DNA from 4 places in the Paeniglutamicibacter sp. NPDC012692 genome. Region 4 is predicted to be linked to each of the others. Evidence: riboswitches for the same ligand, from Rfam matches in the RefSeq annotation. Region 4 holds a riboswitch; each other region holds the start of a gene.
What was found. A riboswitch is a leader RNA that binds a small molecule or an ion and turns the genes downstream of it on or off. The one in region 4 is predicted to bind S-adenosylmethionine.
Positions count from the first base shown of each region.

Region 1 (2,784 bases), on a different contig from region 4:
AGGTGGCGGAAAAGCTCATCGAGTGGGTCGAGGAAACCGACGTCGACGGCTTCAACCTCGCCTACGCCATCACCCCCGGCACGTTCGAAGACGTCGTCGAGTTCGTGGTTCCGGAGCTTCAGGCCCGCGGAGCATACCAAAGCGAGTACGTCGAGGGCACGCTGCGCAACAAGCTGTTCGGCAAGGGCGACCGGGTCCAGGATTCGCACAAGGCTGCAAACTACCGGCTCGCCGGCGCAAAAGTAGTCTAGGGGCCCTGCCCCGCCGGCCGGACGGGGTCGCTACGGCCGCTGCAGCCAACTGAGTTCCCGACGGGGATCCCGGCCATGCCGGGATCCCCGTCCGTGCAAACCCAGCAGTGTCCTGCAAGGCCTGGACGCTCTGCCTGGGCGCCGGTCAGGGGGCCAGGCTGACGACCAAGTTGATGGTCGTCGCCAGGATCCCCGTGCCAAACACAAACGCCAGCAGGCTGTGTCGCAGCGCTGTCGAACGCATCTCACGCGTGGTGATGTTTGTGTCCGACACCTGATATGTCATGCCCATGCTGAACGCCATGTAGGCGATATCGGTGTATTGCGGCGGTTCCTTCTGGTTGAAGTCGATCCCACCGGGGAGCCCCTCGTAGTAAATCACCGCGTAGCGCAGCGTGAACAGCGTGTGCACGAGCAGCCACGACATTCCCGTGCAGGTCAAGGCCAGAAGCGCCAGCAGGAAACGCGCGTTTCCATCGACGTTCTTGCTGCCCAACATCACCAAACCAACTGCGGCCAACGACCCCACCGCGGCCAAAAGGATCAAGAGGTCCGAGGTGCTGCGGCCGGGGTCTTCTTCCTGGGCGTGGGCGGCGGTGCGGACATGGTCCATGGGGGCGATGGTCAACCAAACCGAGAGGTTGTAGACCAGCGCAGCGACACCCCACCCCACCGCGGGCGCATACAGCCAGGCACCAAGAAGCCCGGTCAGCGACGCTGCAAGGCCGCCGCAGACAACCATGCCGATAAGGCGCAGCTGGCGGTGCCGGGTACGTCGTGAGCGTGTGGTCTCCATGTGGCGATCATGCCACGAGGCGCTATCGCCGGGCGGGAGGCTCAATCGAAACATTGCATCATGTCAGTCGACCGTTCACTGCCAAGACCCAATGTTGTGCGGCTTTGGGTGGATTATCAACATGACGCGGGCGAGGCGCAAGGCGGAATGAAATACCTGCGTCACAATCGGTTTTATGACATTTCTTGACGAGGAAACCGGTCGAAGGCGGGGGTTGTCGTTCGTTTGTTTCACGAAATGGTCACATTTGTTGGTCGTATCGAAGAATCTGCGACACACTTGAACAGTTCCTTCCCGGCAAATCGCTTGAAAGGAACGACACCATCCAGAGCGGCTGAGAGACCTGGCTCGTTGACGCCGCAGCAACCACCCCTATGCGTAGGGGCCGGTGCTACCGCCAGGACCGATGGAGATAGCCAACTCTGTTCCGGTCCACCCGTCGCCCTCCCGTGGGCGGCTGGCCGATCGGTCGTGCCGTTGGCGTCCCTCGGGTAAACCGAGAGGAGTTGGACATGATCAACATCAAGAACGTGTCAACAGTATTCCCGTCAGCGGGTAACCCCTTTGTTGCCGTGGATAACGTTTCGCTGGAGATCCCGCGAGGCTCGATCCAGGGAATCATTGGTTTTTCCGGTGCAGGCAAGTCGACCCTGCTGCGCAACATCAACCTGCTCGAGCGCCCCACCAGCGGGCAAATCATCGTCGACGGCACGGACCTCACCGCGCTCAACGATGAAGAACTGCGTCAGGCGCGCCACCACATCGGCATGATTTTCCAGCACTTCAACCTCTTGAACAACCGCAATGCCGTTGAGAACGTCGAACTCAGCCTCAAGTTTGCCGGTGTCCCCAAGAAGAACCGCCGGCGCCGGGCGCTGGAAGCCCTGGCCATCGTGGACCTGGCGGACAAGACGACCGCCTACCCCGGACAACTTTCCGGAGGCCAAAAACAGCGCGTGGCGATTGCCCGCGCACTGGCCACGGAGCCGAAGGTGCTTCTGTGCGATGAACCGACTTCCGCCGTTGACCCGCGGACCACGGCCTCGGTGCTCCAGTACCTTTCCGACATCAACGCCCAGTTGGGCATCACCACGGTCATCGTGACCCACGAAATGAACGTCGTGAAGGCCATTGCGGACAACGTCGCGGTCATGGAAGACGGGGCGCTGGTGGAGCAATTCGACATTGCCTCGCTGAAGAACCCTGCGTTCACTCCGGCCACCGCAATCGGCCGCTACCTGATCTCCGATGAAATTTCGCTGGACCGAAAGCCAACCACGGCACCCGCACCCGCGGCAACCGAAACCGAATCCTTGAAGGAGGAGTCCTATGTCTAATCTTGCATTTGGCATCAACGTCCTGGCGTCCTCCACCAACGGCAGCGGCGCCGCGGCCTTTGACCTCAACCGCGTCATCGAGCTGTGGCCGGAAATCGCTCTGGCCATCGGCCAGACCCTGGCCATGCTCCTGGTATCGATCCCCATTGCGATTCTGCTTGGAACCCCGCTGGGAATCTGGCTTTACTCGATGTCGCCGAACGGCCTGCGTCCGCGCCTGCGAATCCACCGGATCGTTGACGGGCTGGTGAACACCATGCGTTCGTTCCCGTTCCTGATCCTGCTGATTGCGATCATTCCGTTCACGCGATTCGTGGTGGGAACAACCATCGGCACAGCCGCGGTGATCGTCCCGCTGACGATCAACGCCATCCCGTACTTCGCCCGATTCGTCGAGCAG
Region 1 covers NZ_JBIBDE010000003.1:217,979-220,762, forward strand. Annotated here, with positions in the region: gene ACFY5D_RS13070 (LLM class flavin-dependent oxidoreductase) at 1-251, shown strand, start outside; gene ACFY5D_RS13075 (DUF1345 domain-containing protein) at 397-1,047, opposite strand; SAM riboswitch class I at 1,366-1,460, shown strand; gene ACFY5D_RS13080 (methionine ABC transporter ATP-binding protein) at 1,560-2,384, shown strand; gene ACFY5D_RS13085 (methionine ABC transporter permease) at 2,377-2,784, shown strand, end outside.
Region 1: it holds a riboswitch for S-adenosylmethionine, as region 4 does, so the genes downstream of both, ACFY5D_RS13080 (methionine ABC transporter ATP-binding protein) here and ACFY5D_RS08740 (OsmC family protein) in region 4, are expected to answer to the same signal.

Region 2 (2,784 bases), on a different contig from region 4:
CCCACGCATTCGAGGACCGAGTCGGCAAGCACTCCCCCGAGCAGCTCGCGCACCTTCGCGGCGGCTTCCTTCCCGCGTTCGGCGACCACATCGGTGGCCCCGAATTCGCGGGCCAGCTCCGCCCTGTCTGCATGCCTGGACATGGCGATGATCCGGGTGGCGCCCAGTCGCTTGGCGGCCAGCACCCCGCTCAGGCCCACGGCTCCGTCGCCGACCACCACAACGCTGCGGCCGGGTGCCACCTTGGCCCCGAGCGCGGCATGGTGTCCGGTGCCCATCACGTCCGAGAGCGCGAGCAGCGACTTGGCAAGCGCCTCGTCCGGCTCCGTGACTCCGGGGACCGGCACCAGGGTGCCGTCGGCGTTGGGGACGCGCACGGCCTCGCCCTGGCCGCCGTCCACCGGCAGGCCGTTTTCGTCGTTCCCGCCCCAGACTGCGCGGTGCTCGCAGGCCACCTGGACGCCATTTCGGCACGGCGGGCAGGTTCCACAGCTGTTGGCCCAGGGGGCCACCACGAAGTCCCCGACCTTCAGCGTTGCCACCTTGTCCCCGGCAGCGGTGACGACGCCGATGAATTCATGGCCGATGCGCCGCGGCTTCGGGATCTCGTTGACCCCGCGGTAAGGCCACAGGTCGGACCCGCACACGCAGGCGGCGGTGACCTTGACCAGCGCGTCGGTGTCGGCGAGCAGCACCGGGTCGGGGCAGTCTTCGACGCGGATGTCCCGCGGTCCGTGGATCAGTGTGGCGCGCATGGTGTACCTCCGGAAGCTGGGGTTGGATTTCTATTCTTCCCAGCCTATGCCTCCCGGCCGGGTGCAGGCTGCACTGCGACCCGATGACGGATTGTTGCGGTTCCTGACCCCGCGGTGGCTAATTGTCCGTTCACCCACGTATGGTTGGAACAGCTTCACGAATTCTGGTTGCTTATGGCAAAGCTCCGACTGACCAGGTACCAACCCCATTGTTGTACGGCGGGTGGTTCGGATGACGAAGCGGCCTTCGCACGCACACCTGCGGCAGGGCAAGGACAACCAGCTTCAAGGACCGTGACACCCATGTCCCACAACACGTATGCAGCACCCGCAACCACAGCCAATCCCCTGCCGCGCTTTGCCGGCGATTGGATCACCGCCTGGCTCGATTACGACCCAGGAACCGGTCTCCTGCAGCTGGGCGCCGGACCGTCCGAATGGCTGCTGGAGGCGCTCGCCCCGGAAAAGCTCGCCTCAGCGCTGGACGGACGCGGGCCGACGGAGGTGCAGTTCAACCCGGAACTTTCCATCCTGCTGCTGCCCGGCGCCTTCACCGCGGCCGGAACCTCGTTCTTCAGGTTGCGCGACTGACGTTCCAGGACCCCCGGCCGTGCTGGACCGCCAGCCGCGCAACCGGGCCGCCTGCTCCTAGATGTCCAGGACCAGTCGTTTGCCCTTGCAGCGTGAAACGCAGATCATCATGGTGTCCCCGGCCTCGCGCTCCTCGTCGCTGAGCAGCGAGTCGCGGTGGTCGACCTCCCCGGACACCACCGGTGTTTCGCAGGTGCCGCAGATTCCTTCGCGGCAGGAATTCAGGACCCGGACGCCCACCTGCTCCAGGGCGCTGAGGATGCTGGTGCCCACCGGCACCTTCACCTCCAGTCCCTGGGTGGTCTCCACCGTGAACTCGTGGTCCCCTGCCGCCGGCGCGCTCGCGGCCGGGTCGGCGACAAAGCGCTCGAACCTGTAGCGGGACGAATCCTGCCAGTCGGCGGCGAGGCCGGAAATGAAATCGAGCAGCGGGCCCGGGCCGCACACGTAGGCATGGAAGGCGGCCGAGGGGTCCCCGAGCAGTTCCGGAAGCGGGTAGAACCCGGACTCGTCGTCGGCGTGCAGGTGCACCTTGTTTCCGTAGGCGGCCAGCTCCTCGGTGAACGCCATGGAGCTGCGGCTGCGCCCCAGATAGACCAGCCGCCACGGCACACCGGATTCCTCGGCTGCGCGCAGCATGGGCAGGATGGGGGTGATGCCGATGCCGCCGGCGATGAACAGGTACTCGGGCGCCGGGGCCAGCTCGAAGTTGTTGCGCGGGTGCCGCACCTTGACCCGTGCGCCGGGGCGCAGGTCTTCATGGATGTAGGCAGAGCCGCCGCGCCCCGCGGGTTCGCGCAGCACGCCGAGCCGCCAGCGGGCATCGCCCGGCGCCGAACACAGCGAATACTGGCGCAGCAACCCGTTGGGGAGCAGCACGTCGATGTGCGAGCCGGGGCTCCATGCCGGCAGGGCCAGGCCGGCCGGGTGGGCCAGTTCCAGGGACACCACCGAATCCGATTCGCGGTTGATCCCCGCCACCTCAACGTCGAAGAATCCGTCCTCCGAAACGAGGATTCCCCCTCGCGGGTCTTCAACGACGGGCTGTTCGCTTGTGCCGATCACGATGCACCTCCAGTGCGGTGTATTTCAAAGCTGTGGTCTTGCGGGGTGGGTGGGGTGGTTTGTGCCGGCGCCGGCTGCCGGCCGAGTTCGTCCAGGGCTGCCAGCACCGCCAGCGAGGCCTCGCGAGGGGCGATGCTCACGCGCACGCCGGACCCGGCGAAGGCGCGCACCGACACCCCGTGCGCCGCGCAGCTTCGTTCGATGTCCGCGGCCCGCGCGTCGGTCTCCGGGATCCAGAGGAAGTTTCCCCCGCTGGGCGGGATGCTGTAGCCGCGGGCGGTGAGTTCACGGTGCAGGAAAGCGCGTTCTTCCAAGACCGCATCCACGGTGCCGCGCAGGTGGTCGGCATCCGCCAGCGCCGCCACGGCCCCTG
Region 2 covers NZ_JBIBDE010000008.1:107,998-110,781, reverse strand. Annotated here, with positions in the region: gene ACFY5D_RS20595 (zinc-dependent alcohol dehydrogenase family protein) at 1-755, opposite strand, end outside; SAM riboswitch class IV at 909-1,037, shown strand; gene ACFY5D_RS20590 (hypothetical protein) at 1,059-1,346, shown strand; gene ACFY5D_RS20585 (PDR/VanB family oxidoreductase) at 1,404-2,411, opposite strand; gene ACFY5D_RS20580 (histidinol-phosphate transaminase) at 2,408-2,784, opposite strand, start outside.
Region 2: it holds a riboswitch for S-adenosylmethionine, as region 4 does, so the genes downstream of both, ACFY5D_RS20590 (hypothetical protein) here and ACFY5D_RS08740 (OsmC family protein) in region 4, are expected to answer to the same signal.

Region 3 (2,784 bases), 570 kb from region 4:
TGTGCACAGTCTGGGGAGAACATTGTGGATTACCGGCGATTTTTATCAACAAAAGCCGTCTGACTAGGCGCTATGCATTTACACACCTGTGGACAGAAAGTAGTTATCCACAGATTCTCGGGGCGAAAATCTTGGTTATACACATAAAAACCCCGAGATTCCGGGGTTAATCCCCAACGCATTCCGCGGTTACCCACAAACTATCCACAGCTATCCACAGGGCTCTGGGGATTCTGGGGATTAACGAGGTTGATGAGCGCCTACGGCACTGCAATACTGGCTCGCATGGCCGCCAACAAAACCGCCCCCACCCGCGTTGATCCACATGAGTTCATCGCCTCCGTTGCCCACCCCACTCGGCGCGCGGACGCGCAGGTGTTGCTGGAAATGATGGAGGAAGTCTCCGGGCAGCCTGCGACCATGTGGGGACCGACGATCATCGGCTTCGGAACTTACCACTACAAATACGATTCAGGCAGGGAAGGGGACGCCGGCGCGATCGGGTTCTCGCCCCGATCGACGAATCTGGCCCTCTACGGTCTGACCGTCGCGCCGGAATCCGAAGAGCTCCTGGCCAAGCTAGGCAAGCACAAGCGAGGTGCCGCATGCCTGTATGTCAACAAGCTTGCTGACGTCGACTTTGGCGTACTCACGGAATTGGCGCGGCACGGGTACCGCCACATGATGGAAGTCGTCCACGACCCCTCCTAGGCGAACGGACGGCACCTGCCTCGCGGCCCACCCCGCAAAAGACAGAACCTGCCGGGCCATGATCCGGCTCTCGTGGTGGATCATGGCCAAGCAGGCTCGCGTGCCTCCGGGATAGCGCCTAGGAGACGAGCTGTTCGGTTTCCAGGCGGCGGAATGCGGATCCGTGGAAGACCAGCGGGGAATTTGTTTCATTGCTCGTTTGGTGGCCGTGCACGCGCAGCAGGACGACGTGGTGGTCGCCCGCCGGAATCTCCTGCTCAACAGAGCAGTCGAGCCACAAGCTTGCATCGTGGAGCAGCAGGGCGCCCTCGTCGGTGGAATCCAGGCGGAGCCCCGCGAAGCGGTCCCCGGTCTTGGAAGCGATCTGGCGGCAAACGCCCTCGTTCTTTTCGCTGAGCACGGATACCCCGATGCGGGCATTGGATCGAACGAGGGGCCACGTACGCGACGTGTTCTGGACCGCGAACATCACCAGCGGCGGATCCATCGAAACGCCGACGGTGAAAGACGAAGCGACGATTCCTTGCGGCTCGCCGTCGACGATGGCGCACAGTGCGGCAACACCCGAGGGATGCTGGGCGAAAACGTTGCGCAAGGTGTCGGGGGTTAGGTCTGTCGCAAGAGTCATGGCTCGGTCCTTCGGCTTGGTGCCCACCTTGATTCGGGTGTGCGCCAAAGCGCAACAGGCCATCAAAGGTGTGCGGTACTTGCCCCCGGGGTTCCGCGGGCCGAATCGTCACCTGGAGCACCCCACTACCGTGAGAGGGTTGCCGGTCAACAAGCCAGGGCTTTTGCGTTGACACTCTTGATTCATGACTAACGTTAGGAGAAAAGTTTAGCTTCAGTCAAAGATTGTTTCGACACATTGGTTCACGAAGAGTAAGAATCGAAGATTCTGCGAACAACACTCGCTTTTGGCCGCCAGTTGTCGATACTGTGCGGCCGCACCCCCCGGACGATGCCCAATCCCCCATGGGTCACGTCCACACGACCCGTTAAAGCGATGAGGACCCCACCCGAAGGTGAGGTCCTCATCGCTATCGTCCCGGGGGACGATGAATCCGCAGAGAATTACTTCTTTGCGGCTACGACTACCAGCGAGATGGTCGCGGATACATCGGTGTGCAGACGCACGGTAGCCGAGTAGTTACCCGTCGACTTGATGTGATCGTTGATCTCGATGTTGCGCTTGTCGATCGCGCCAACGCCGGCGGCTGCAACAGCCTTGGCGATGTCGTCGGTCTTGACGGTGCCGAAGAGGCGACCGGTAGCGCCGGCCTTGACGGTCAGCTTGACCGGCTTGGCGGAGATAGCGGCGGCGAGTGCCTGTGCTTCTTCCAAGGACGCAACGGCGCGAGCAGCACGGGCGGCCTTGATCGACTCAACCTGCTTCTCACCGCCCGGGGTCCAGGTGATGGCGAACGAACGCGGGAGAAGGTAGTTACGTGCGTAACCGTTCTTCACCTCAACGATGTCGCCTGCGGCACCGAGGCCGGTAACTTCGTGGGTCAGAATGAGCTTTGCCATGTTTGTATACCTTCCTTAGCCGCGGCCAGCGCCGGAGTAAGGCAGCAAGGCTACTTCACGCGCGTTCTTGATGGCCTGTGCGATCTTGCGCTGTTCCTGAACGGAAACGCCGGTAACGCGACGGGCACGGATCTTTCCGCGATCCGAAATGAACTTGCGCAGCAATGCTACGTCCTTGTAGTCGATGACAGTGATGTCAGCGGCCTTCAAGGGGTTGGACTTTGGTTTGGGCTTACGGAGTTCAGCCTTAGCCATCGTGGAGCTCCTTTATCAGGTGGAGCCCGCAGAATTTTCTGCGGGATGGTGAATAATTTTGTTTAGAAAGGCGGTTCGTCAGAACCCGGGTTGCCCCATCCGCCGTTGTTTCCTCCGGCAGGAGCGCCCCATGGATCGGCTGCCGGTGCATTCCAGCCGCCACCGCTGTTTCCGCCGGCGTTGCCGCCACCGAAACCACCCTGGCCGCCGGCATTGCCGCCGCCGAATCCGCCGGCGTTGCCGCCGGCATTCTGTCCGCCGAAGCCACCGTTGCCACCATTGCCGGAGCGC
Region 3 covers NZ_JBIBDE010000002.1:695,673-698,456, forward strand. Annotated here, with positions in the region: gene ACFY5D_RS11325 (DUF1801 domain-containing protein) at 286-711, shown strand; gene ACFY5D_RS11330 (flavin reductase family protein) at 830-1,339, opposite strand; SAM riboswitch class IV at 1,410-1,522, opposite strand; gene rplI (50S ribosomal protein L9) at 1,783-2,238, opposite strand; gene rpsR (30S ribosomal protein S18) at 2,254-2,493, opposite strand; gene ACFY5D_RS11345 (single-stranded DNA-binding protein) at 2,556-2,784, opposite strand, start outside.
Region 3: it holds a riboswitch for S-adenosylmethionine, as region 4 does, so the genes downstream of both, ACFY5D_RS11330 (flavin reductase family protein) here and ACFY5D_RS08740 (OsmC family protein) in region 4, are expected to answer to the same signal.

Region 4 (2,784 bases):
GCGACGAACAGGCCGGTGCCGATGGCGCCGCCGATGGCGATCATCTGGAGGTGGCGGCTGCTTAGCCCGCGCTTGAGTTCGTTGTCCGGTTTCCCGGTGTCGGGGTTGCCCCCGGTCTCGATCACGGTTCCACGCTGAACCGGTGATTCGTTTTCAACTGCCACGGAAATTCTGCTCATGGGTGTCATGCAACACCACCGAGGGCAACTGACGCGACTTTGCTCACAGGGGCGCCGTGTGTTGGGGCCGTTGCCCGAGGTGTGTTTGGTTTCTCACACGCAGCACTTCCCTGTATTTGTGCGGTTTTTTCCGGGGAAAATCGGGGTGGTGGACTATACAGAGCGTGACTCAAGGTTGCGAATCCGAAGGCGTGAGCCACAGATGGTCGAATGGATAACCTTGCTCTTGTTCGCCCCGAGGCACAGTGTTGCTGATGCATTGCTAGCTTCCCGGCGGTGGTCTATCTGGATCAAGACCATGCCACAGTCGTTGATCTGGGCCTGCTAGGCCCGGAAATGTCGCTCGTTGGTACCGTCTGATTGCTCCGATTCAACGAAACGACACTGACTATTATGACGGGCGTTCGTCACAAAACTGGAATCGGGCCACCCCCGGGAGGCCTTGGCGGTGGCCCTGGGTCGGAGTCCATCCGAAGCGGGTGTGATATAGGGTCGCTCGGCCGAATGCACCCGGCATCGGCCGCCCACACGCGACGAGGGGGCCACCCGCCGGATTGGCGGATGGCCCCCTCGATCGATTGCTGCAAGCGGTTAGTCGGCGGTGATCAGTTCAACCGTGACCGGCGTGGGGTTCGCGATGATGTCGAAGACAGGGCAGTGCGCGTCAACGGCAGCCTGCAGCTCCTCGTAGCGTTCTCGGGTCTCGGGACCGGACAGCTTCACCTTGAGCCGGACGCCGCCGAAGCCCGGGCGAACCGCCTCGTCGATTCCGAAGAGCCCGCGCACGTCGAGGTCGGCCTCCGCGTCGATGTCCAGCGAATCGATCTTGAGCCCCAACTGGTGCGCGTACAGGCGGTAGACGACCACCTGGCAGGAGATCAATGCTCCGAGCGCGTACTCGACGGGGCTTGCCGCGGCGTCGTCCCCGGCCAGTCCGACGGGTTCGTCGACCAGGAAGCTGTGCTTGCCGGCGGTGACTTCGGTGGCAACCGAGCCGACGGCGGTCCCGTTCGTCTTGAACGTTAGCGAGGCGTTGGCGGTGTTTGCCGCGATGCGCTCGCCCCAGGCGTTTCCGGCCGTGCTGAGCTTCTCGGCGCGCAGGATGTCGGGGGTGTTTTCGAGCAGGGTCTCAGACATGGGAGATCGATCCTTCCGTGGTGGCGCGTGCCAATCACGACGCCATACTTACGCCGATCCGGTTGGACGGCGTCGAATCTTCACCTGGAGCACCCCGCTATGACGAAGGGGGTTGCCGTCCAACCGACCAGGGTCGTGAATGGTTGGAACTCGTGATTCTGTTGACAAGTGTGCCGGGGATACTGCGAGGGTGACAAGCAAATGCTTCACGCAGCGTCATGAAGCGTGGACGATCCTGCGCCAGTCAAGAACAGCGGTTCGCCCGGGGCATGCCGGGTGAATCGCCGCTTTCGCCGAGAGGCAAGTTAGTGGCCGGTCGAGAAAAAGAACGGGCTGAGCAACAGGAAGGGGATGAGTAGCAACAGAGGAATCACTGACAGGATCCACAGGATGGTGCCGACCCAGCCCGTCACCTTGCCGACCGTCGCGTCGGTGTTCAGCTGCTCGGCCTCTTTTGCCTTGTTGATGGCAATGATGCCCAGGGCGATGCCGACAAGGGGAACGAAAAGGGAAAGGATGCCCAGGATCATGGAGGTCTGGGCTAGCTGTTGGCCTCGGTCTTGTTCCGGGTACTGCGTCATGTTTCCTCCATTGCGATTGCTCCGGTTGCCGGAAGCCATGCGGCAGAACATCCGGTTGAATCGAGACTAACGGAGTCACGCGGCAAAAGCGCACGCTGCCATGTTGAGGGCCCACAATCTCACCTCAGCTGGGCTTGAGGCTTGCCTGTGAGCCACGAGTGCGGGCCCTGGATCCTCAAAAAAGCCTTGAGGCATTCCCGAATACCGCAATCGGAATATTCCGATTCGTTGAAAACCAGATTGGTTCCACGTGGCGCATGAAGACCGGAAAGGACACAAAAATGGCGGCCCTTCAAGATTTGAAATCTTGGCGGGCCGCCATCTTCATGGTTTCGCGACGGGTCTACTGCTGGGAAGCGCCGACGAAGAGCATGACCACGAAGAACGCGGCCCAGAGGAGGCCCAGGATGCCGAAGATCGTTCCGATCCAACCGGTCACCTTGCCGACGGTTGCCGCGGTGTGGAGCTCTTCTGCCTTCTTGGCCTTGGAGATGGCGATCGGGCCAAGAATGATTCCGACGACGAAGAGGGACAGAATGCCCAGGATCATCGAGGTCTGTGCAAGCTGGGCGCCGCGCAGCTGCTCGGGGCTGTTCTGGATGTAGGTGGGTGCACCCTGGTACGGGGCTGAACCGTTGAACTGTGGCTGGTTGTCGGCCGGCTGAGTCATTTTTCCTCCGCGAAAAAAGATGTTGATGCAAGTGAATGATGTCTAAGGGACATCCTTAGATTTTGAGCGTACCGGCGTTTGGCCATGAAATGGCGAAAAGCACCGCCGTTTGGCGCAACGAAATGATCACAAGTGCCACCGGTGCCGCGTAGGGCATGAAAGCTCGACCGCTTGGGCCCCTACAGCGGCTTCGATCAAGTCTCGGCGGAGACTAGCC
Region 4 covers NZ_JBIBDE010000002.1:123,795-126,578, reverse strand. Annotated here, with positions in the region: gene ACFY5D_RS08745 (amino acid permease) at 1-179, opposite strand, end outside; gene ACFY5D_RS08740 (OsmC family protein) at 771-1,316, opposite strand; SAM riboswitch class IV at 1,356-1,474, opposite strand; gene ACFY5D_RS08735 (DUF4190 domain-containing protein) at 1,622-1,897, opposite strand; gene ACFY5D_RS08730 (hypothetical protein) at 2,241-2,567, opposite strand; gene ACFY5D_RS08725 (MarR family winged helix-turn-helix transcriptional regulator) at 2,779-2,784, opposite strand, start outside.